DNA from 3 places in the Anoxybacillus kestanbolensis genome. Region 3 is predicted to be linked to each of the others. Evidence: riboswitches for the same ligand, from Rfam matches in the RefSeq annotation. Region 3 holds a riboswitch; each other region holds the start of a gene.
What was found. A riboswitch is a leader RNA that binds a small molecule or an ion and turns the genes downstream of it on or off. The one in region 3 is predicted to bind S-adenosylmethionine.

Region 1 (7,025 bases), on a different contig from region 3:
GTTTTAAATCAAACAACTCATAACGTGTAATAACGATCATTAGCATATCTTTATCTTCGTTTAGAAATGCCCCTTTTGCCGGAATGACGGTAATGCCGCGAATCATTTGTGACTTGATCGCTTGCTTCATCTCTTCCCCTTTTGTCGTAATAATAAGTGCGGTAAGCTTTTGATGGCGCGTATGAATCGCATCGATGACACGCGTCGTCACATACAGCGTCACAAGCGTATATAACGCCTTTTCCCAGCCGTACATATATCCGGCTGTTAAAATAATGATGGAGTTGAGTGCAAAAATGTACGTCCCAACAGAGCGATCGTTTACGCGCGACAACACAAGGGCAATAATATCTAAGCCACCTGTTGACGCCCCCCATTTTAACGTCCAGCCCGTTCCGACTGCCGCAATCACCCCGCCGAATACTGCATTCAGTAAAATATCTTCAGAAAGTGAACGAACCGGGATAAGCTCAAGAAAGAGCGACATGACTACAACGCTTAAAAAGCTATAAAACGTAAAAGATTTACCCACTTTCTTCCATCCTAAAATAGCGACCGGAATGTTGAATAAAAAAAGCAACAAACCTGTCGAAAGCGCATAAGGTGTGTAGTCGCCCACGACTTTGGAAATAAGCTGCGCCGCTCCAGCAAACCCACTCGTATATACGTTCGCTGGAATTAAAAATAAATTCATGCCGATGGCGTTTAATAATCCGCCAATGACGACGACAAACAGTTTTTTTACGTCCACAGAACATCCTCCTACAAAGCACTAAAATTGTTTTTTTTCCTTATAACCGCTACACTTAAAATAAGTATGTACATAGGGGTGATTGAAATGAATATTAAAATTATAGCGGATAGCGGGTGCGATTTGCCACTTTCTTTTATAAAAGAAAAACAAATTGCTTTTTTACCGTTAGCTGTTCATATAAACGGTCACGACTACGACGACCAACTAACGATTCAACCAAAGCAAGTGTACGACGCGATGCGTAACGGAGATGTACCGAAAACGTCGCAAGCAAAACCAGCGCAAATGGAAGAGCTATTTACGACGCTCGCCAAAGAAAACATTCCTGCCATTTATATCGCCTTTTCCTCTGCTTTATCCGGTACATATCAAACAGCGGTCATGATAAAAAACGATGTGCTTGAACGATATCCTGACGCGAAGTTAACGGTTATCGACTCGAAATGCGCATCGCTCGGTCTTGGGCTTGTCGTGAAAAAAGCCGTTGAGCTTGCAGAAAGCGGTATCGCATACGAAGATGTCGTGACAACCATTGAAACGTATTGTCGCCATATGGAACATATTTTTACCGTTGATGACTTACAATATTTAGCGCGCGGCGGTCGCGTCAGCAAAACAGCAGCATTTGTCGGTGGGGTACTAAACATTAAACCACTTCTTCATGTCGAAGATGGGAAGTTGATTCCGATTGAAAAAGTGCGTGGGCGGAAGAAAGTGCTAAAGCGCATGGTCGAGATCATGCGAGAGCGCGGAGCAGACGTACAAAACCAGCTCATCGGCATTAGCCATGGCGATGACGAACAAACGGCGCTCGAACTAAAAGCGATGATTGAAGAAACGTTCGGCTGCAAACAATTTTTCATTTCTGAAATCGGCGGCGCCATCGGAGCACACGCCGGACCGGGAACGATCGCCCTCTTTTTCTTGAATAAACAGCTTGCGCAATGACTACACTACCCTTTAAAGGGGGCGAACATATGACGAGCGATAACGACAAAAAAGCAAAAGACAATAACGCGAAACGACACGAGAAAAATATGGAGCGCGAAAAAAACCGCCAAGCTGGCAAACGCGCCTATTCAAAAGAAACGAACCATTTGTAAAAAAGATGCTCGCGCGGAGCATCTTTTTTACTTCATTTGAAACTTTGCCATCATTTTTTGTAAGTCGTCTGTTAGTTGGCGCAACGTCGTCACTTTTTCGCTCATTTTTTTGAACGCTTCTAATTGCTCAACCATCGACGCAGCAATTTCTTCGCTACCTGCTGCGGACTGTTCGACAACGGCACTAATGCTTTCGACGTTTTGCAAGACGTTTTTACCAAGCTCTTTCGATTCGTCCATACCGATCACAAGCGCTTGCATGTCTGTTGTAATATGTTGTACTTTACTTTCAATTTGTGCAAACGCATCGGTTGTCATCTCAATCGCTTTCGTTTGCGCTTCCGCAATATTTACCCCACGGCGAACCGCCTCGGTCACATTCGTTAACCCCGATTGAATGAGCTGCACCATCTCAAAAATTTGATTTGTCGCTTTCGACGATTCTTCTGCAAGTTTGCGCACTTCTTCAGCAACGACGGCAAACCCTTTCCCCGCTTCTCCTGCTCGTGCTGCTTCAATCGCTGCATTTAACGCCAATAAGTTCGTTTGTGTCGCAATATCAGATACCGCTTTTGCCATATCTTCAATTTTGCTTGCATACGTCGCAAACTGTTCCGTCGATTGTTCGATTGAGGCGGTCGCCTTTGCATTTTCATCAATAAATGCTTTTTGTTCTGCTAACGCTGCTTGACCGTGCACAATCGCTTCTACCGCTTCGTCACTATAACGCGCCGCTTGTTCCGTACGCGCAACGTTTTGTTGTACAGTTCCTTCCATGCGTTCAATGAGCTGTACTGCACTTTGCAAGTCTTCCGAAATGCTTTGCGCCCCAGCGGATAATTCATTCGTCGAGACAGCGACTTGATTGTTAATTTCTGTTAACATTTTTGTTTCTTCATCAATTTCTTTCGCAAACGTCTCGACTTGCTTACTTACTGTATCGACCGACTGAAGCAAACCGTTTAGTTGATCAGCCATCGTTGTAAACGCTGCATTTAAATCAGCAAGCTCATCTTTCCCATTATATTTCACAGGCTCGATGCGCAAATTGCCGCTTGCGATTTGCTTCGCGTTTTCAGCAATTTTTTTGAGCGGCGTTGTAATTTTTTGCGTTAGACGGAATCCGCTAAATCCAGCAAACAATAACACGATGACAATCGCAACGAGCGAAATGGTAATGACGCCTGAAATTTGCTTTTGTAACGTTTGTTGCATATACGTATAATATTCAGCGACATACGTGCTCACGACGTATATGTCGTTTAATACTCCTTCTGCCCGCATCGATTGGCGGCGAATTTCCGCTACATTTCGCGCATCAAGTGCCGCTTTCGATTCCGCATCAAGCGCCGCAAATTTTTTATTCGCCTGTTCAAGTGCAGAACGGAAATACGGTTGAGTTAATCCTTTATTTAACGCTTGAAGTAGCTTTTCCGATTCCGCTAAATGAACAAGCACTTCTTGTTTATTCCCTTCTGTCGGGCTATACGCATAGTTGCTTAAACTTTGCTTCGTCGCCTTCAATTCTGCTTGTAAATGTTGCGCCTTCATCATGAGTGGCACAAAATCTTGATTGGACGATTGAATCGACAGCATATTCATAATAATAAACACAATAATGGCGCCCGCAATAACTGGCGTGGCTAATGAATGAAATAACAATCGCTGTTTAATGGACATCGTATCCCTCCTTTATTGTGCGATGCCGTTCGTCGCTTTTTCTTTCCATTTTTCAAGCGTTGCTTGTTGTTCTGGAGTGAATGTCACAACGCGAATCGGTGCTAAATCAACACCGTTTTCTTTTAAGCCGAGTTCGACCGTCCCTTTAGGCACTTCTTTCTTTTCGACATATTGTTGAATAACCGTATATAGCGCCACATCGACATTTTTTAACATCGATGTCACAACCGCTTTTTCCGCATAAAAATATTGGTCGCTATCGACACCGATCGCATATTTTTTATTCATCTCTGCCTCGCGTAGCACCCCGACGCCTGTAAACCCAGCCGCCGCATACAACACATCTGCGCCAGCAGCAATCATTTGTTTTGCGATGTTTGCTCCGAGCTTGTCGTCACCGAAATTGCCTGCGTACACTTCTTGTACCTTCGCTTCTGGCTTCACCGCTTTTACCCCTTGAATAAAGCCGTTTGCAAATTTGCGAATTAAAGGTACATCCGCTCCGCCAACAAAGCCAACGTTGTTCGTTTTCGTCAACATGCCAGCGACGACGCCCGCTAAAAAGCTTCCTTCATCTTCTTTAAACGTAATCGAAGTGATGTTTGGTAAATCAGACACCGCATCAATTAATATAAATTGTTGTTTCGGATATTTTTTCGCGACTTTTTCTAAATCTTGTTGCACCATAAACCCAAGTCCGATGACGAGATCGTTTCCAGCTTCAACAAGTTCCGTTAGCCCTTTTTCATACGTTCCCGTTTCTTTTAACTCGCGATAATCAAAAAAGACGCCAAGTTCATCACGCGCCTTCATCAATCCTTTAAACGCCGAATCGCTAAACGATTGATCACCGAGTCCGACGTCCGACAACATAATGCCCACTTTTATTCGCTCTTTCGGTTGAAAGGAACTCGTTTGTGAACACCCTGCGGCAACGAGCAAAACGATTGCCACGATGAGTGAAAATACTTTTTTCATAAAATTTCCTCATCTCCTTACTATTCGATTAAATCTCACTTCATTTATTATATCGACATCGTTCGACGTTTTGTTTACTTTTTATATATAAAAATTTTGTAAAGTTGTTCGTATGCCAACAATCGACTATAATGGAAACACAACGAATTTATGCCGAGGTGATCAATATGTCAAAAGAAAGTTCATTTGATATCGTGTCAAAAGTCGATTTGTCGGAAGTCACAAACGCCGTCAACATCGCGTTAAAAGAAATTCAAAACCGCTACGACTTTAAAGGGAGCAAAAGCGACATTTCGCTTGAAAAAGATGAGCTTATTCTCATTTCTGACGATGAATTTAAGCTTGAACAACTGAAAGATGTGCTCATCGGCAAACTTATTAAACGTGGCGTCCCTACAAAAAACATTCAATACGGAAAAGTGGAAGCTGCGTCTGGCGGAACGGTGCGCCAGCGTGCGAAACTCGTTCAAGGCATCGACAAAGACAACGCGAAAAAAATTAACACAATCATTAAAAATACAGGGTTAAAAGTAAAAAGTCAAATTCAAGAAGACCAAATTCGCGTCAGCGGCAAAAGTAAAGACGATTTGCAAAAAGTAATCGCCGCGATTCGCGAAGCAGATTTACCGATCGACGTCCAATTCGTCAACTACCGTTAAGAAGGCGCGCTGCCTTCTTTTTCTTTTCTAATTAAAAATAGTTGAATATTTCTAAAAAATCAGTTACATTTATGAATAACTTCATACAACGTCTTATCGAGAGAAGGGGAGGGACTGGCCCGATGAACCTTCAGCAACCTGACGATCGTCAAGGTGCTAAGTCCAGCAAGCGATTCGCTTGGAAGATAAGAAGGAGCGCTTCACGTCTTCTTCTTATGAGGAAGACTTTTTTACTTTAAACGGAGAAATGGAGGAATGGACGTGGGATTGTTAAATGACTTAAAAGAACGCATCGTCATCGCGGACGGAGCGATGGGCACGTTATTATATGCACACGGCATCGATCGTTGTTTTGAAGAATTAAACGTCACAAAACCTGAAGAAATCGTTCATATTCATGAAGCGTATATTGATGCAGGTGCTGAAATCATTCAAACGAACACATACGGCGCTAACTACGTCAAACTGGCGCGTTACGGGCTACAAGATGACGTAAAAAAAATAAACGAAGCAGCGGTCAGTCTTGCGAAACAAGCCGCAAAAGGACGCGCCTACGTGCTCGGTACGATCGGAGGATTGCGCAGCACAAACAAAAGTACGATTTCCCTTGAAGAAGTGAAACGAACGTTTCGTGAACAGCTGTACGTCTTGTTAAACGAAAATGTTGATGGGCTTTTACTTGAAACGTATTACGATTTTGAAGAATTGCAAACTGTTCTGTCCATCGCTCGCCAAGAAACAACGTTGCCGATCATCGCCCACGTCACATTGCACGACATTGGCGTCTTACAACATGGCATGCCGCTTGCAGATGCGCTGTATCAACTCGAACAGCTTGGCGCCGATGTCGTCGGCTTAAACTGCCATCTCGGCCCATATCATATGTTGCGCTCGCTTGAAGAAGTGCCGATTCCATCGCGCGCCTTTTTATCTGTATACCCAAACGCAAGCTTGCCGCAATATCGCGACGGGCGATTCGTTTACGAAACGAGCGAACAATATTTTGAAGAAACCGCTCGTGCGTTTCGCGATCAAGGGGTGCGCCTCATCGGCGGCTGTTGCGGCACAACGCCAAAACATATTGCCGCCATCGCTCGCGCCCTTTCTGACCGCACACCTGTATATAAAAAGGAAGTCAAACAGCGGCATACAATCACCGTTCAAGAAGCGGAACAAACATCTGCACCTTCCCTAGCTGACATCGCGCGCATGCGTCGGTCAATTATCGTCGAGCTTGACCCGCCGAAAAAACTCGGCTTAACGAAATTTTTAGAAGGCGCAAAAGCGTTAAAAGAAGCACATATTGATGCGCTAACGCTCGCCGACAACTCGCTGGCGACACCACGCATTAGCAACGTCGCTGTCGGAACGATCGTCAAACAACAACTGAACATGCGCCCGCTCATTCACATTACATGCCGCGATCGCAACTTAATCGGCCTACAGTCGCATTTAATGGGGCTTCATACGCTCGGCATGACCGATGTGCTTGCTTTAACCGGCGATCCATCGAAAGTCGGCGACTTTCCGGGGGCAACGTCCGTATACGATTTATCGTCATTTGACCTTATTTCGTTAATTCGGCAATTTAACGAAGGGCTTTCGTATTCGGGCAAACCGCTCGGACAAAAAACGAACTTTTCGATCGCCGCTGCCTTTAACCCGAACGTGCGCCATTTAGATAAAGCGGTGAAACGGCTCGAGAAAAAAATTGAATGTGGTGCCCATTATTTTTTAACACAACCGCTTTATAGCGAAAAACAAATTGAAGACGTCTATGAAGCGACAAAGCATTTATCAACACCGATTTACATCGGCATTATGCCTTTGACAAGCGCGCGCAACGCCGAC
Region 2 (7,025 bases), on a different contig from region 3:
GAATTTATCAATCACATCTTTATTTTTTTCAATGAAGCTTTGTTTCGCCATAAATGTCGTATATGGGAGATGACCAGATTCCGTTCCGAATGAAGCGACAATATATCCTTTTCCTTCTTGTTCAAAAATGCTAGCAGTTGGCTCAAATAGTTGGACGAAATCGCCTGTTCCGCTTGCAAATGCATTGGCAATATTAGCAAAATCAATATTTTGGATGAGATTTAAGTCTTTGTGTGGGTCAATGCCGTGTTGTTTGAGAACGTATTCTCCGATCATTTGTGGCATGCCGCCTTTTCTTTGCCCCAAAAATGTGCTTCCTTTTAGTTGATCCCATGTAAAGTTGGCGATTGGTTCACGTGAAACTAAAAATGTACCATCGGTCTGTGTCAATTGCGCGAAATTGATGACCGGATCAACAGCTCCTTGGCTATACACGTAAATGGACGTTTCGGAACCGACAAGCGCAATATCCGCTCCGTTTGATAAAAGTGTCGTCATCGTTTTATCGCCGCCCCACGTTGTATTTAGCTCAATATGAAGCCCTTCTTCAGCAAAAAAACCTTTTTCAATTGCCACGTATTGTGGAGCGTAAAAAATGGATCGAGTTACTTCTGCAACGCGTAACGTTTTTACATCATTTGATGAGCAGGCTGTAAGTAAAAACATTAAAATAATGAGCAAAAACCCCCATTTTCGCATGTGTTTCCCCTCTTTCCTGTCGTTTGCTTTATCGTATGCGCCTAATAAAAATGTGTGAATGATCTAAAAAGAAAACCGCCGAGCACATCCCCCGACGGTTTAATTAATCGAATGCAAAGCAATTAATTCATATGTAACGATCGTTGTTTCGTTTTCAAAGGTAAGTTTTTTGACAATCGCTTTTCCCGTTGTTTCTCCGTGTTTTGTTCGTCTTACTTCTAATGGGACATCAAGCGGATATAAACGATAGCCTTCTTTTTGTAATACAAATAAGTTGTGTTCAATTCGTTTTTCTTTTCCATTTGTGACGATCATTGTTTGTACTTCTAACGGCATACCCATGGGATCACTCCATATTCCACATTTTTACCTTCATTGAAACACATTTATGACGATTACACAACTACATTTCATGATTTGTAACTATATCATATAAATAAATCATATGACCTAATGATAAATTTTATTGACAGGACAAGAATATAAATGATACGATGGCAATAAGCTTTCAAAGGAGATGTTTGAATATTCATTTCTTTTTAAAGCGAAGTGTTCACGTATGAGGGGAGTTTTTTGTTACATGAAACAATTTCATTCATTTGGGTGGTATGCGGCTCGCATTGCCCCGTATTTGCCTGAGGAAGCGTTCCGTCCTGTTCCGTCTCGTCTGTTTGGTGGTCTTGCTTACATGCTCGTTTTAGTTAGCAGCATTGTCACGATTTCTTTATTTGATCTCCATTGGTTATGGAACGGATTGCTTTCAGTTGTTATTGGATTTTGTTTTGCTGGTTTAGGGTTTTTAGGACATGAAATTTTGCATGGAACAGTTGTCAAACGGGCGTGGCTTCGTGATTTGTTAGGAGGCATTGCATTTTTGCCACTTTGCACAGGTCCAAAGTTGTGGAGAAAATGGCATAACGCAACGCATCATGTGCATACACAACATGAGGAACTTGATCCGGATGCGTGGCCGACGATCAAACGTTTAGCTCAAAGTCGTTTCCTCCGTTGGATTTATCGCATTCCGTTTCCGATTCGTGCGGCTTTTTCGTTCTTGTCTTTAGCAGGGATGTTTACAGTTCATTCGCTTCATATGCTTCTTCATTTTTGGAAGGAGTTTGAAAAAGGAAGTCGTCGTGCCGTATTCTGGCAATTTGTCTTACCATGGTCGGTATGGATTGGATTATTGTTGATGATCGGAGTAGAAAAATGGCTCTTTGCGTTCGTTCTTCCACTACTTATTGGAAATGCGATCGTGATGGGATACATTTCAACAAACCATCGTTTAAATCCGCTCGTTCCAGTTAACGATCCATTAGCAAACAGCTTAACTGTCATCGTTCCAAAGTGGGTTGACGTATTGCATTTTAACTTTTCGCACCATACAGAACATCATTTGTTCCCAGCGATGAGTTCAAAATATTATCCGCTCGTTAAACAATATATTAAACAACTATGGCCGGATCGTTATTATGAAATGCCGATGACAAAAGCGTTAATTGCGCTATGGAAAACACCACGGCTTTATCACGAACAAACAGAACTAATTGAGCCGCGTGAAGGATATGTATACGGCACGCTTGGATATGGATTAAATATAGATGACCTTTCGCATAAAGTGAAGGAAAATGTTGTAGGAAAAATGGTGAAAGAAAAGTAAAGCGTCGCATCTCGGCGCTTTTTGTTTTCTTGCATGTTTTATTATAGGGGAAATATATAATTGAAAGCTATTTCATTTTTTCTTTTAATTTGCTTATGATGTAATTTTTCGTTTTTTCGTCATAAACGCCATGTCTATTGCCGCCTGAAAACATCAAGTTGACTCGTTTTACAGCATCTTGCGTTTTTTGACCGAACACGCCGTCTTCTGCTCCGCATTTAAAATGAATCGTATTTAACGCTTGCTGTAAGATGCGTACGTCCTCGCCACGATCGCCATATCGAAGTACTTTATTCGGAAGTTTATTAATCAGTTGTTCGATTGGATTTTGTTGCTTCGGTGTTTGATTAGATGGTTGTGATGGAGGGTTGGTTGCTTCTTTCTTTACTTGTTTTTCAATGATAATTTGTTGGCCAGGCTGTAACGTTCTTGGATTGACGTCAGGATTTAGACGCAATAACGTTTTGACGCTTACTCCTGTTTTTTGACTAATTGCCCATAGTGTATCCCCTTGTTCGATAGTATACAGTTTGACGTCTTCTTTTATTTCGATGTTTTCTTTTTCTGCTAATACTTGCGCATAGTTAAAACAAGGACATTGCTTCCATTCGTATCCTTTTAGTTCGTTATGTCCTTTCACATCTTTATAGTTTGGTAATATATTTACAAGTGTTTTGTATAACGCTTTTAGCGATTGTTTTTGTTCATTCGTCGGTTGTTGTGTGCGAAAATCACCTGTTAAACAAATGCCAATGCAGTAAGGGTTATGATTGCCGACATGGTAGCTAATCGTTTCTAAGTCGTTGCAAAAATGAATCGTTCCGTCTTGTTCAATGACAAAATGGTATCCAATTCCGGGCCATCCTTTACTAACGTGATAATTAGCAAACGCGAATGCGGAACCTGTTTTCGTTAAACTATGATGAATAATAATATGTGTTTTTTGTTGAATCGTCGTCTTTTTGTACGAACGTCCGGAACGAGTAGGGAGAAGATGGCGTATATCTTTTAATTGGGGGAGAGCAAGTAGTTCGTTCATTTTTTAGCCTCCTTTTGTTCGTTTTTATATACTACTATATGTTCCAATTTCGTAAATGGTTTGTACGAAACAATAAAAAAAGAAAAAAGCTGCCAAAACAGGCAGCTTTTGTTGTTTACGCGATTGGCCCACCGAGTTTTTCGATGCGTGGATCAACGTTTGTGAATTTTTTAAAGTTTTCCCGGAACTTCGCCGCAAGCTCTTTTGCTTTTTGTTCATATGCTTCCTGATCTGCCCATGTGCTTTTCGGTTGTAACACTTCATCAGGCACACCGGGAACGTGAAGCGGGATATGAAGACCGAAAATAGGATCTTGAACGGTTTCTACGTTGTTTAATTCTCCTTCTAACGCTGCTTTTACCATCGCGCGTGTATACGATAGCTTCATTCGTTCACCAACGCCGTATCCACCACCAGTCCAACCGGTGTTTACTAAAAACACTTGAACACCGTGGGCGTCAATTTTTTGACCAAGCATGTCTGCGTAACGCGTTGCAGGAAGCGGTAAAAACGGTGAACCGAAGCATGTAGAAAATGTTGCTTCCGGCGCTGTCACTCCGCGTTCTGTGCCCGCTAATTTGCTCGTATAGCCGCTTAAGAAATGGTACATTGCTTGTTCTTTCGTTAATTTACTAATTGGCGGCAATACGCCGAACGCATCTGCTGTTAAAAAGACGATTGTATGCGGATGGCCAGCAACGCTCGGCTGCACGATATTATCCATCGCTTCGAGCGGATATGCTGCGCGCGTATTTTCAGTTAATGTTGCATCGTCATAGTTTGGTATGCGCGTGTCTGGGTCAACGATGACGTTTTCTAATACAGAGCCGAAGCGAATCGCATCAAAAATTTGTGGCTCTTTTTCACGTGATAAGTTAATGCATTTGGCATAACATCCACCTTCAATATTAAAAACACCGTTGTTTGACCAACCGTGCTCGTCATCGCCAATTAGGCGACGGTTTGGATCAGCAGAAAGCGTTGTTTTTCCTGTACCAGATAAACCGAAAAAGAGCGCGACATCACCTTCTTGACCGACGTTTGCTGAACAGTGCATCGGGAAGATTCCTTGTTCTGGCAATAAAAAGTTCATGACAGAGAAAATGGATTTTTTCATTTCACCAGCATATTCTGTTCCACCAATTAGTACAGTGCGGCGCTCGAATGAGATGATAATAAACGTTTCTGAGCGCGTGCCGTCAATAGATGGATCAGCTTTAAATGTTGGTGCAGAAATGACTGTAAATTGTGGTTCATGTGTTTGTAATTCTTCCGCTGTTGGACGAATGAACAATTGATGAGCAAATAAGTTATGCCAAGCAAATTCGTTGACCACTTGAATCGGCAAACGATAAGCTGGATCTGCGCCTGCAAAGCCATTAAATACAAATAGTTCTTCTTTTGTCATTAAATAATCGATCACTTTGTTGTAAAGCTTATCAAATACCTCTTCAGAAATAGGTTGATTGACAGTTCCCCAATCAATTTTATGTTTCACAGACGGTTCTTCGACAATATATTTATCCTTTGGAGAACGGCCTGTATATTTTCCAGTTGTTGCACAAATTGCTCCTGATGAAGTTAGGATGCCTTCTTTCCGAGTTAGTACTTTTTCTACTAGTCGTGGTACAGATAAGTTATGAAAAACCCCATCCCTTTGTAAGAGTGTTGATAATTTGTTTGTCAGTTCAATGGAATTCATTGGACAAAACCTACCTTTGTTTGATTTATCTTTATGTAAAAAGTATAACACATTTTGATAAATAGTCCATACTAATTATTGTATTTTTCTTCAGTTTAATTTCAAAATAATCCATATAGAAAAACGTTGACTCGTTTCGTACGGATGTGGTATGATGCTGAAATGAACGGATACTCTTATCCCGAGTTGGTGGAGGGAGACAGGCCCGATGAAACCCAGCAACCGTCACATACGTGAAAAGGTGCTAACCTGTGGCAAGGGAACGCCCTTGAACGATAAGAGTGAAAGGCGCAGACAAATGCAAAAACCTTTCCTCTGAGGGAAAGGTTTTTTTCACGATAGACCATAATAAGAGGGATGAGTACCGTATCATTTGTCATTATACTGAGGAGGAATGTTTGAATGCCTAAACGTCGTCTGTTTACATCTGAATCTGTAACGGAAGGGCATCCGGATAAAATTTGTGACCAAATTTCCGATGCGATTTTAGATGCGATTTTAGCAAATGATCCAAATGCGCGTGTTGCGTGCGAAACGAGTGTAACAACAGGACTTGTTTTAGTGAGCGGAGAAATTACAACATCTACATATGTAGACATTCCGAAAATTGTCCGTGAAACGATTCGTGGAATTGGCTATACGCGTGCAAAATACGGTTTTGACGCAGATACGTGCGCCGTATTAACATCCATTGATGAACAATCTCCAGATATTGCGATGGGTGTTGATAAAGCGTTAGAAGCTCGTGAAGGACAAATGACAGATGAAGAAATCGAAGCGATCGGTGCAGGAGACCAAGGATTAATGTTTGGTTTTGCGTGCAACGAAACGAAAGAGCTTATGCCGCTTCCAATTTCACTTGCCCATAAACTTGCGCGCCGTTTAGCAGAAGTGCGTAAAGAAGACATTTTACCATACTTACGCCCGGACGGAAAAACGCAAGTGACAGTAGAGTATGATGAAAACGGCAAACCTGTACGCATTGATACGATCGTTGTTTCCACACAACATCATCCAGAAATTACGCAAGATCAAATTGTGCGCAACATTAAAGAACATGTCATTCAACCTGTCGTTCCAGCGGAGTTGATCGATGAAAACACAAAATATTTCATTAACCCAACAGGTCGTTTCGTCATCGGTGGTCCACAAGGTGACGCAGGGTTAACAGGACGCAAAATTATCGTTGACACTTACGGTGGTTATGCTCGTCACGGCGGTGGGGCTTTCTCAGGAAAAGACCCAACGAAAGTAGATCGCTCGGCAGCATATGCGGCTCGTTACGTAGCGAAAAACATTGTCGCAGCAGGTCTTGCGGATAAATGTGAAGTGCAATTAGCATATGCGATCGGTGTGGCGCAACCTGTATCGATCTCAATCGACACGTTCGGCACAGGCAAAGTATCTGAGGATGTATTAATTGAAGTGGTGCGCAACAACTTCGACCTTCGCCCAGCAGGCATTATTAAAATGCTCGATCTCCGTCGCCCGATTTATAAGCAAACAGCAGCTTATGGTCACTTCGGTCGCACAGATATCGACCTTCCTTGGGAGCGTACAGATAAAGCGGAAGCGTTAAAACAACAAGCGTTACAGTTAGCGAAGTAAGGAAAAGAGGAGAGTTACAAGATGTAGCTCTCCTTTCCTATTTTTTAAGTAAGAACAGAAAATGAAGCAATACCAAATAGCGTACCGAGCATACAACCGGCAAGTACATCAGACGGATAATGAAGCCCTAAATAAATGCGCGACACGGCAACGCTAACAGCAATAGGTAAAAGACAAACAGCAAGCGCTGGAGCGTATAGTAAAAACGGAACGATGACAGAAAATATTGCAGTCGTATGTCCTGATGGAAATGAATGGTCAGTTAATGGGTTTTTTGTTACTTTCGTTTTATGTAGTGAAATATACGGTCGTTTGCG
Region 3 (7,025 bases):
TAATACGTTGATCGCTTCGATCATGCTTTCGTTACCGACCGCAAAACCGATGCGCCATCCTGCCATATTGTACGTTTTTGAGAACGTATAAATTTCAATGCCGACGTCTTTGGCCCCTTCGACTTGTAAAAAGCTTACTGGCTTTTTCCCGTCAAAGCCGATCGCTCCGTATGCGAAATCGTGTACAACACCGATACGATGTTTTTCAGCAAACGAAACGGTTTGTTGAAAAAACGATTTCGTTGCGGTTGCGCCGGTCGGATTGTTCGGATAGTTTAAAAACATCAGTTTCGCCTTGCGAACGACATCTTTGTTTAGCTCCTCGTAATTAGGTAAAAAGCCGTTTTCCGCCCGTAGCGGCATCATTTCCATGCGCGCCCGCGCAAGCACGACCCCCGACCAATAGTCTGGATAACCAGGGTCAGGAACGAGCACAACATCGCCCGGATTTAATAAGCAAAGCGGCATTTCAACAAGCCCTGCTTTTCCGCCAAACAAAATAGCGACTTCTTTTTCAGGATCAATCGTCACGCCATACTCGCGTTTATAAAACGTCGCGACTGCTTCTTTCAAAAACGAATAGCCGCGAAATGGTGAATATTTATGATACATAGGCTTTGCTACCGCCTGTTGCATCGCGCTTACAATGTGCGCTGGTGTCGGCTGATCTGGATTTCCTTGTCCGAGATTAATGACATCATGCCCTTCGGCAATGACTGCGTTCACTTTTTGCACGAGCGAAGCAAAAAATTGCTTCGGAAGTTGCTGTAACAAGTTCGATTGCGGAAATGTTTTCATTTTTCACACCTACTTCACAAAAAGGTTGAAATTCTAGTCAAGAATCATATATCGTAAAAATCAAAATGTAAAGAAAATTTTTTTGAGGTGAATGAGATGAATATCGCTTGCGTACAAATGGACATTGCGTTTGGAGCACCGGAAAAAAATAAACAAACAGTCGTGCGCTACATGGAACAAATCGCGAAAGAAGCCGATGTCGTCGTTTTACCTGAACTATGGACGACAGGTTACGATTTAACGAGACTTGCTCATATTGCCGATGAAAACGGCGAACAAACGAAAGCGTTTCTTTCCGAACTTGCCCGCACGTATCATGTGCATATCGTCGGTGGATCGGTCGCGAAAAAAGTGGCGGACAACATAACGAATACGATGTATATCGTCCATCGAAACGGCGATGTCGTTTGTGAATATAACAAACTTCATTTGTTTAAATTGATGGATGAGCATGTATATTTACAAGCGGGAGAAACGACCGGGCTATGTTCGCTCGATGAAACGACGTGTGCGGGGGTCATTTGTTATGACATTCGCTTTCCAGAATGGATTCGCGCGCATACGCTAAACGGTGCGGAAGTGTTATTTGTCGTTGCGGAATGGCCCCTTTCGCGCCTTCATCATTGGCGCACGTTATTAATGGCGCGAGCGATCGAAAATCAATGTTACGTCGTCGCGTGCAACCGTGCAGGATCAGACCCGAACAACACGTTTGCTGGGCATTCGATGATTATCGATCCGTGGGGAAATATTCTTGCGGAAGGAAGCGAACAAGAAACGGTCATCAAGGCAACGATCGACATAAACGAAGTACAACGCGTACGCGCCCGCATCCCGATTTTTGCTGATCGTCGCCCAGACGTGTATAAAATTTTTGAAAAAAAAGATTGACAAACAAGCGAGAAGCGATGTATGATTCAAATCAAGCGAATTCACGAAACGTTTTCACTATTCAAAACATTCGAATAAAGATAAACACTCTTATCAAGAGCAGGTGGAGGGACGAGCCCGATGAAACCCGGCAACCGGCGATGACGCACGGTGCTAATTCTTGCAGCAGTAGGCTGAGAGATAAGAGGTGCGAAGCAAACTTCAAACCTCTTTCGTTCAGCGAAAGAGGTTTTTTATTTATGTCAAGGGGGGAATTCATATGTACGAACCGTTAACAGAACAAAAAGCGATCGCTCTCGCTGTCCGCTTAGGGCTATTTGACGCCGATGCCCTTCTTTCATGCCAAGAAATTGGCGATGGCAACTTAAATCTCGTCTTTCGCATCGTCAACGAACGCACAAACGACAGCATCATCATAAAACAAGCGTTGCCGTACGCGAAAGTCGTCGGAGAAAGCTGGCCGCTCACATTAAAACGAGCGACAATTGAAAGCCAAGCGTTGCGCACATTCGCAAGCTACGCCTCTCAGTATGTACCAAAAGTGTACTATTCCGATGAGACTTTAGCGATTACGGTGATGGAAGATTTGTCGCATTTACAAATTGCACGTCGTGGACTGATCGAAGGAAAAACATTTCCGAAGCTTTCTGAACATATCGGCGAGTTTGTCGCGAAAACGGCGTTTTATACGTCTGATTTTGGCATGAATCAACAACAAAAAAAGAAGCTCGCCCAACAATTTACAAACCCTGAACTATGTAAAATTACGGAAGATCTCGTCTTTACCGACCCGTTTTTTGACCACGACACGAACAACTTTGAAGCAGAACTGCGCGCCGATGTCAAGCAGCTTTGGCAAGATGATGAACTCAAGCGCGAAGTAGCGAAATTGAAACGGCTCTTTTTAACAAAAGCAGACGTGTTGCTTCATGGCGACTTACATACCGGAAGCATATTCGCAAGCGACGATGACACGAAAGTAATTGATCCAGAATTTGCATTTTACGGTCCGATCGGCTTTGATTTAGGGAATTTTTTTGCCAATTTACTATTAAACGCCCTCGCTCGCCATGAAAGCGAATGCGAGCCGCTCTTTACACATATTGAAAAAACGTGGGACGTGTTTGTTCGCACATTTACAACATGTTGGCAAGAAAGCAACGAACCGTATGCGCGCGTTTCTTTCGTGCTCGACGACATCATGAACGATGCGCTCGTGGAAGCAATCGGCTTTGCTGGTTGCGAAGTCATTCGCCGCACGATCGGTTTAGCGCATGTGGCGGACCTCGATGAATTGCCGCTTGAACAACGGCTCGAAGCGAAACGCCATGCCCTTCGTCTCGGACGCGAGCTGATCGTCCATCGACACAATCTTCGTGTCGATGATTTCAAACGTCTCGTTGAACAAACCGCACATGTAAACAGCTAGGAGGAAAATGATGAAAGCAGTACAATGGCACGATACGCATATTACAATTTTAAACCAACAAGCGTTGCCTCATAAGACTGAATATTTAGAATTAAAAAATATAGAAGACGTGTGGGACGCGATCGTCACGTTAAAAGTGCGCGGGGCACCAGCGATCGGCATGACCGCCGCTTACGGATTAGCACTTGCAGCCAAATTATATGAAACCGATGATTTAGCGACATTTCATACTAAACTAAAGCGCGATCGCGACTATTTAGCAAGCTCGCGTCCGACTGCCGTCAATTTATTTTGGGCGCTTGACCGGCTCATGAAAAGCGTTGTCAACGCCACCTCGGTCAATGAAGCGAAAACGTCGCTCATTCATGAAGCAATTTGCATTCAAATTGAAGATGAAGACGTCTGCCGCCGCATCGGTGAATATGCCCTTTCTTTGTTTCAAGACGGCGACCGCATCATGACAATTTGCAATGCGGGGGCGATTGCAACGGCGCGCTACGGTACCGCCCTTGCGCCGTTTCATTTAGCGAAAGAAAAAGGAATCACCCTTCATGCGTACGCTTGTGAAACACGCCCGGTCTTGCAAGGCGCAAGGCTGACCGCATGGGAGCTTTCCGAAGCGGGTGTTGATGTGACGCTTATTACAGACAATATGGCAGCGCAAACGATGAAAGCCAAACATATTTCCGCAGTCATCGTCGGCGCCGATCGCATTGCCGCCAACGGCGATACCGCCAACAAAATCGGTACGTTCGGCTTAGCTATTTTGGCAAAAGCGTTCAACATTCCGTTTTACGTCGCCGCCCCGCTTTCAACAATCGACTTACAGACGAAAACAGGCGACGATATCCCGATTGAAGAGCGGGCGAAAGAAGAAGTGACGCATATCGGAGGCGTGCGCATCGCACCAGATGTGAACGTCTACAACCCGGCATTTGACGTCACACCGCATGAACTTATTACAGGCATTATTACTGAAAAAGGCATCGTTTTCGGCGATTATGAAACGAAGCTACCGACATTATTTGAGGAGGTTTTTGCATGAGAAACATATGGGCAATGATCGTGCTTTTATTCGCGCTATTAGTCGGGTGCACGAACGAACAAGACGCCGTCTCAAAACCGGCAGAGCAGCCGAAAGAAGAAACGAAACAAACGAATGAAACAACAGGAGCGGACATTCCAGCCGCATTAAACAAACCGATTAAAATTGCCGCCATTATGCAAATGTCGATCGGTACCTTTTCATCACAATATATCGCTGGGGTAAAAGAACAAGTCGCGAAATTCGGAGGCGACGTGCAAATTTATAACGCCGATAACGATTTAACGAAAATGGCATCGTACGTCGAAACAGCAATTAGCCAAAACGTCGATGCGATTTTATTAGACCACGGACGCGCCGATGCGTTAAAAGCGCCAGTTGAAAAAGCGCTCGCGAAAGGCATTCACGTCGTCGCATTCGATAACGATTTAAACATTCCAGGTGTCACCGTCATTGACCAAGACGATTACAGCTTAGCATGGAAAACGTTAAAAACGTTAGCGGAAGATTTAAACGGTGAAGGTGAAATCGTCACCATTTGGGTCGGCGGCTTTACGCCGATGGAACGCCGCCACGTCATATATGAAGCGTTTCAAAAACGATATCCAAACATAAAAGAAGTCGCCAAATTCGGCACGGCAAGCGCCAATACTGCATTAGATACACAAACACAAATGGAAGCCATTTTGAAAAAATATCCGAATAAAGGCGACATCGACGCCGTCTTTGCGACGTGGGATGAGTTCGCTAAAGGAGCGACGCGCGCCATTCAACAAGCAGGTCGAACAGAAATTAAAGTATACGGCATCGACTTAAGCGATGAAGATTTACAACTCATTCAACAACCGAATAGCCCATGGGTCGCAACAACGGCAACTGACCCAGCGGAAGTCGGACGCGTGCAAGTGCGCTTTGCGTATCAAAAAATTGCAGGCGAACAAACGCCAAATATTTATTCACTTGAACCGCATTTAGTGAAACGTTCTGATTTACCAGATGAGCAAGTGTCGATCGGCGAACTGCACAACTACATTACAAGCTGGGGCCAATCGAATGTTGCGGTTTCGCCGTGGATGAAGACGCTTGAAGAAAAGGTGAAAAAACAATGAGCGGTTTACGCATGAAACAAATCGTTCATTCATTTGGTGATGTGACCGTATTAAACGGCGTGAACTTCCATATCCAACCGGGCGAAGTTCACGCCCTTTTAGGTATGAATGGCGCGGGAAAAAGCACGTTAATGAACATTTTAGCTGGCGTGTTGCAACCGACTAGCGGAACGATTGAAATCGATGGACAGCCACATACATTTTTTTCGCCGAAAGATGCGAAACGAGCCGGCATCGGACATGTTGTCCAAGAAGTCGATGCGGCATTATTCCCTGCTTTATCTGTATATGAAAATATTCTCGCTGAACAAATGGTCGAACAAAAACATATGTTCTTTTCCAAAACGAAACAGCGCACAACTGTTTTACAACTGCTTGAACGCGTCGGCTTAGCCCATTTGTCGCTTGATACACCGGTACAGACGTGCACGCTTCATGAAAAACAACTCATTTTACTCGCGCGCGTCCTTTCTTCTTCCGCTCGCTACATTATTTTAGATGAACCAACCGCTTCATTAAGCGAAGAAGAAACGAAACGATTGTTTGCGATGATCGAACAATTGAAAGCACAAGGAGTGTCGTTTATTTACATCTCGCATAAATTGCACGAAGTAAAACGCATATGCGACCGCATGACGATTTTACGAGACGGTACCGTCGTTTACGAAGGCGATGTATCGCTAGCGACAGAAGACATCGTGCGCCATATGGTCGGACGCCAAAAAGAAACGAACGAGCAACGAGCGCGCACCGTCCGCGACGAAACGATATTTGAAGTGAAACAATTGTATATCCCGAAAACGAACACGACCGTCGATCTTGCTGTTCGGCGTGGTGAAATTGTCGGCATCGCTGGCCTTGTTGGTGCAGGAAAAACAGAACTTGCCGAAAGTATGATCGCTCACGTAAAAACGACAGGCGAACGCATATTGCATGGAAAAAAGCAAACGTGGAACTCGCCAAAAGATGCAATTGAAGCAGGCGTTTGTTTCATTCCTGAAGAACGGCGAAAACAAGGGCTTTTTATGAACGAAACGATCGAAAAAAACTTGACCATACGCCTATTGTCAAACATCGCCCCATGGCAATGGATTGACAAACGACGTGAGCGCACGATCGCTACAAACCTTATTTCATCGTTACATATTCGCCCATCTTCGCCGACTGCGCTTGTGAAACATTTAAGCGGCGGCAATCAACAAAAAGTCGTCATCGGGAAATGGTTACAAACAAATGGCGACGTCTTTCTTTTTGACGAGCCGACAAAAGGCATTGACGTGCATGCGAAAGAAGAAGTGTTTGCCATCATTCGCGCGCTTGCTGAAAAAGGAAAAGCGATCATTTATTTAACGAGCGAATGTCAAGAATTGCTTCATATCGCCGATACGATTTACATCATGGTCGACGGGCGCTTCGTCAAAAAAATGGACGCACACGAGGCGACGTATGAACAGCTCGTCTATGACATGACAGGGGGTGGAACAAATTGAAGTTTTTATACAAGTACGGAACGATACTCGCTATCGTAATCGTCATCGCTTTTTTTAGCTTCTCGCTCGATTCGTTTTTCACATACGCCAACTTTAGCGACATTTTGCGCTCTATTTCCATTGTGACGCTTGTTGCGATCGGCATTACGTTTTCGTTAATTGTCGACGGGTTTGATTTATCGGTCGGCTCCACCGTCAGCTTAGCAACGATCGCCAGCGCCTCCGCGCTCGTTTTACATCGTCAAGAACTTTTCGTAGCCCTT

Region 1: it holds a riboswitch for S-adenosylmethionine, as region 3 does, so the genes downstream of both, BO219_RS00410 (bifunctional homocysteine S-methyltransferase/methylenetetrahydrofolate reductase) here and mtnK (S-methyl-5-thioribose kinase) in region 3, are expected to answer to the same signal.
Region 2: it holds a riboswitch for S-adenosylmethionine, as region 3 does, so the genes downstream of both, metK (methionine adenosyltransferase) here and mtnK (S-methyl-5-thioribose kinase) in region 3, are expected to answer to the same signal.

Annotation. Positions count from the first base shown of each region.
Region 1 covers NZ_MQAD01000001.1:63,994-71,018, forward strand. The annotation lists gene BO219_RS00380 (YitT family protein) at 1-751, opposite strand, end outside; gene BO219_RS00385 (DegV family protein) at 839-1,702, shown strand; gene BO219_RS00390 (DUF3941 domain-containing protein) at 1,732-1,857, shown strand; gene BO219_RS00395 (methyl-accepting chemotaxis protein) at 1,885-3,537, opposite strand; gene BO219_RS00400 (BMP family lipoprotein) at 3,550-4,515, opposite strand; gene BO219_RS00405 (YajQ family cyclic di-GMP-binding protein) at 4,683-5,174, shown strand; SAM riboswitch class I at 5,265-5,366, shown strand; gene BO219_RS00410 (bifunctional homocysteine S-methyltransferase/methylenetetrahydrofolate reductase) at 5,436-7,025, shown strand, end outside.
Region 2 covers NZ_MQAD01000013.1:12,175-19,199, forward strand. The annotation lists gene BO219_RS08660 (ABC transporter substrate-binding protein) at 1-699, opposite strand, end outside; gene BO219_RS08665 (DUF2584 domain-containing protein) at 799-1,041, opposite strand; gene desB (Delta(10) desaturase DesB) at 1,280-2,359, shown strand; gene BO219_RS08675 (N-acetylmuramoyl-L-alanine amidase) at 2,427-3,398, opposite strand; gene pckA (phosphoenolpyruvate carboxykinase (ATP)) at 3,514-5,100, opposite strand; SAM riboswitch class I at 5,274-5,382, shown strand; gene metK (methionine adenosyltransferase) at 5,503-6,708, shown strand; gene BO219_RS08690 (phosphatase PAP2 family protein) at 6,753-7,025, opposite strand, start outside.
Region 3 covers NZ_MQAD01000003.1:41,923-48,947, reverse strand. The annotation lists gene BO219_RS02010 (pyridoxal phosphate-dependent aminotransferase) at 1-798, opposite strand, end outside; gene BO219_RS02005 (carbon-nitrogen family hydrolase) at 895-1,689, shown strand; SAM riboswitch class I at 1,777-1,876, shown strand; gene mtnK (S-methyl-5-thioribose kinase) at 1,949-3,118, shown strand; gene mtnA (S-methyl-5-thioribose-1-phosphate isomerase) at 3,126-4,163, shown strand; gene BO219_RS01990 (sugar ABC transporter substrate-binding protein) at 4,160-5,272, shown strand; gene BO219_RS01985 (sugar ABC transporter ATP-binding protein) at 5,269-6,762, shown strand; gene BO219_RS01980 (ABC transporter permease) at 6,759-7,025, shown strand, end outside.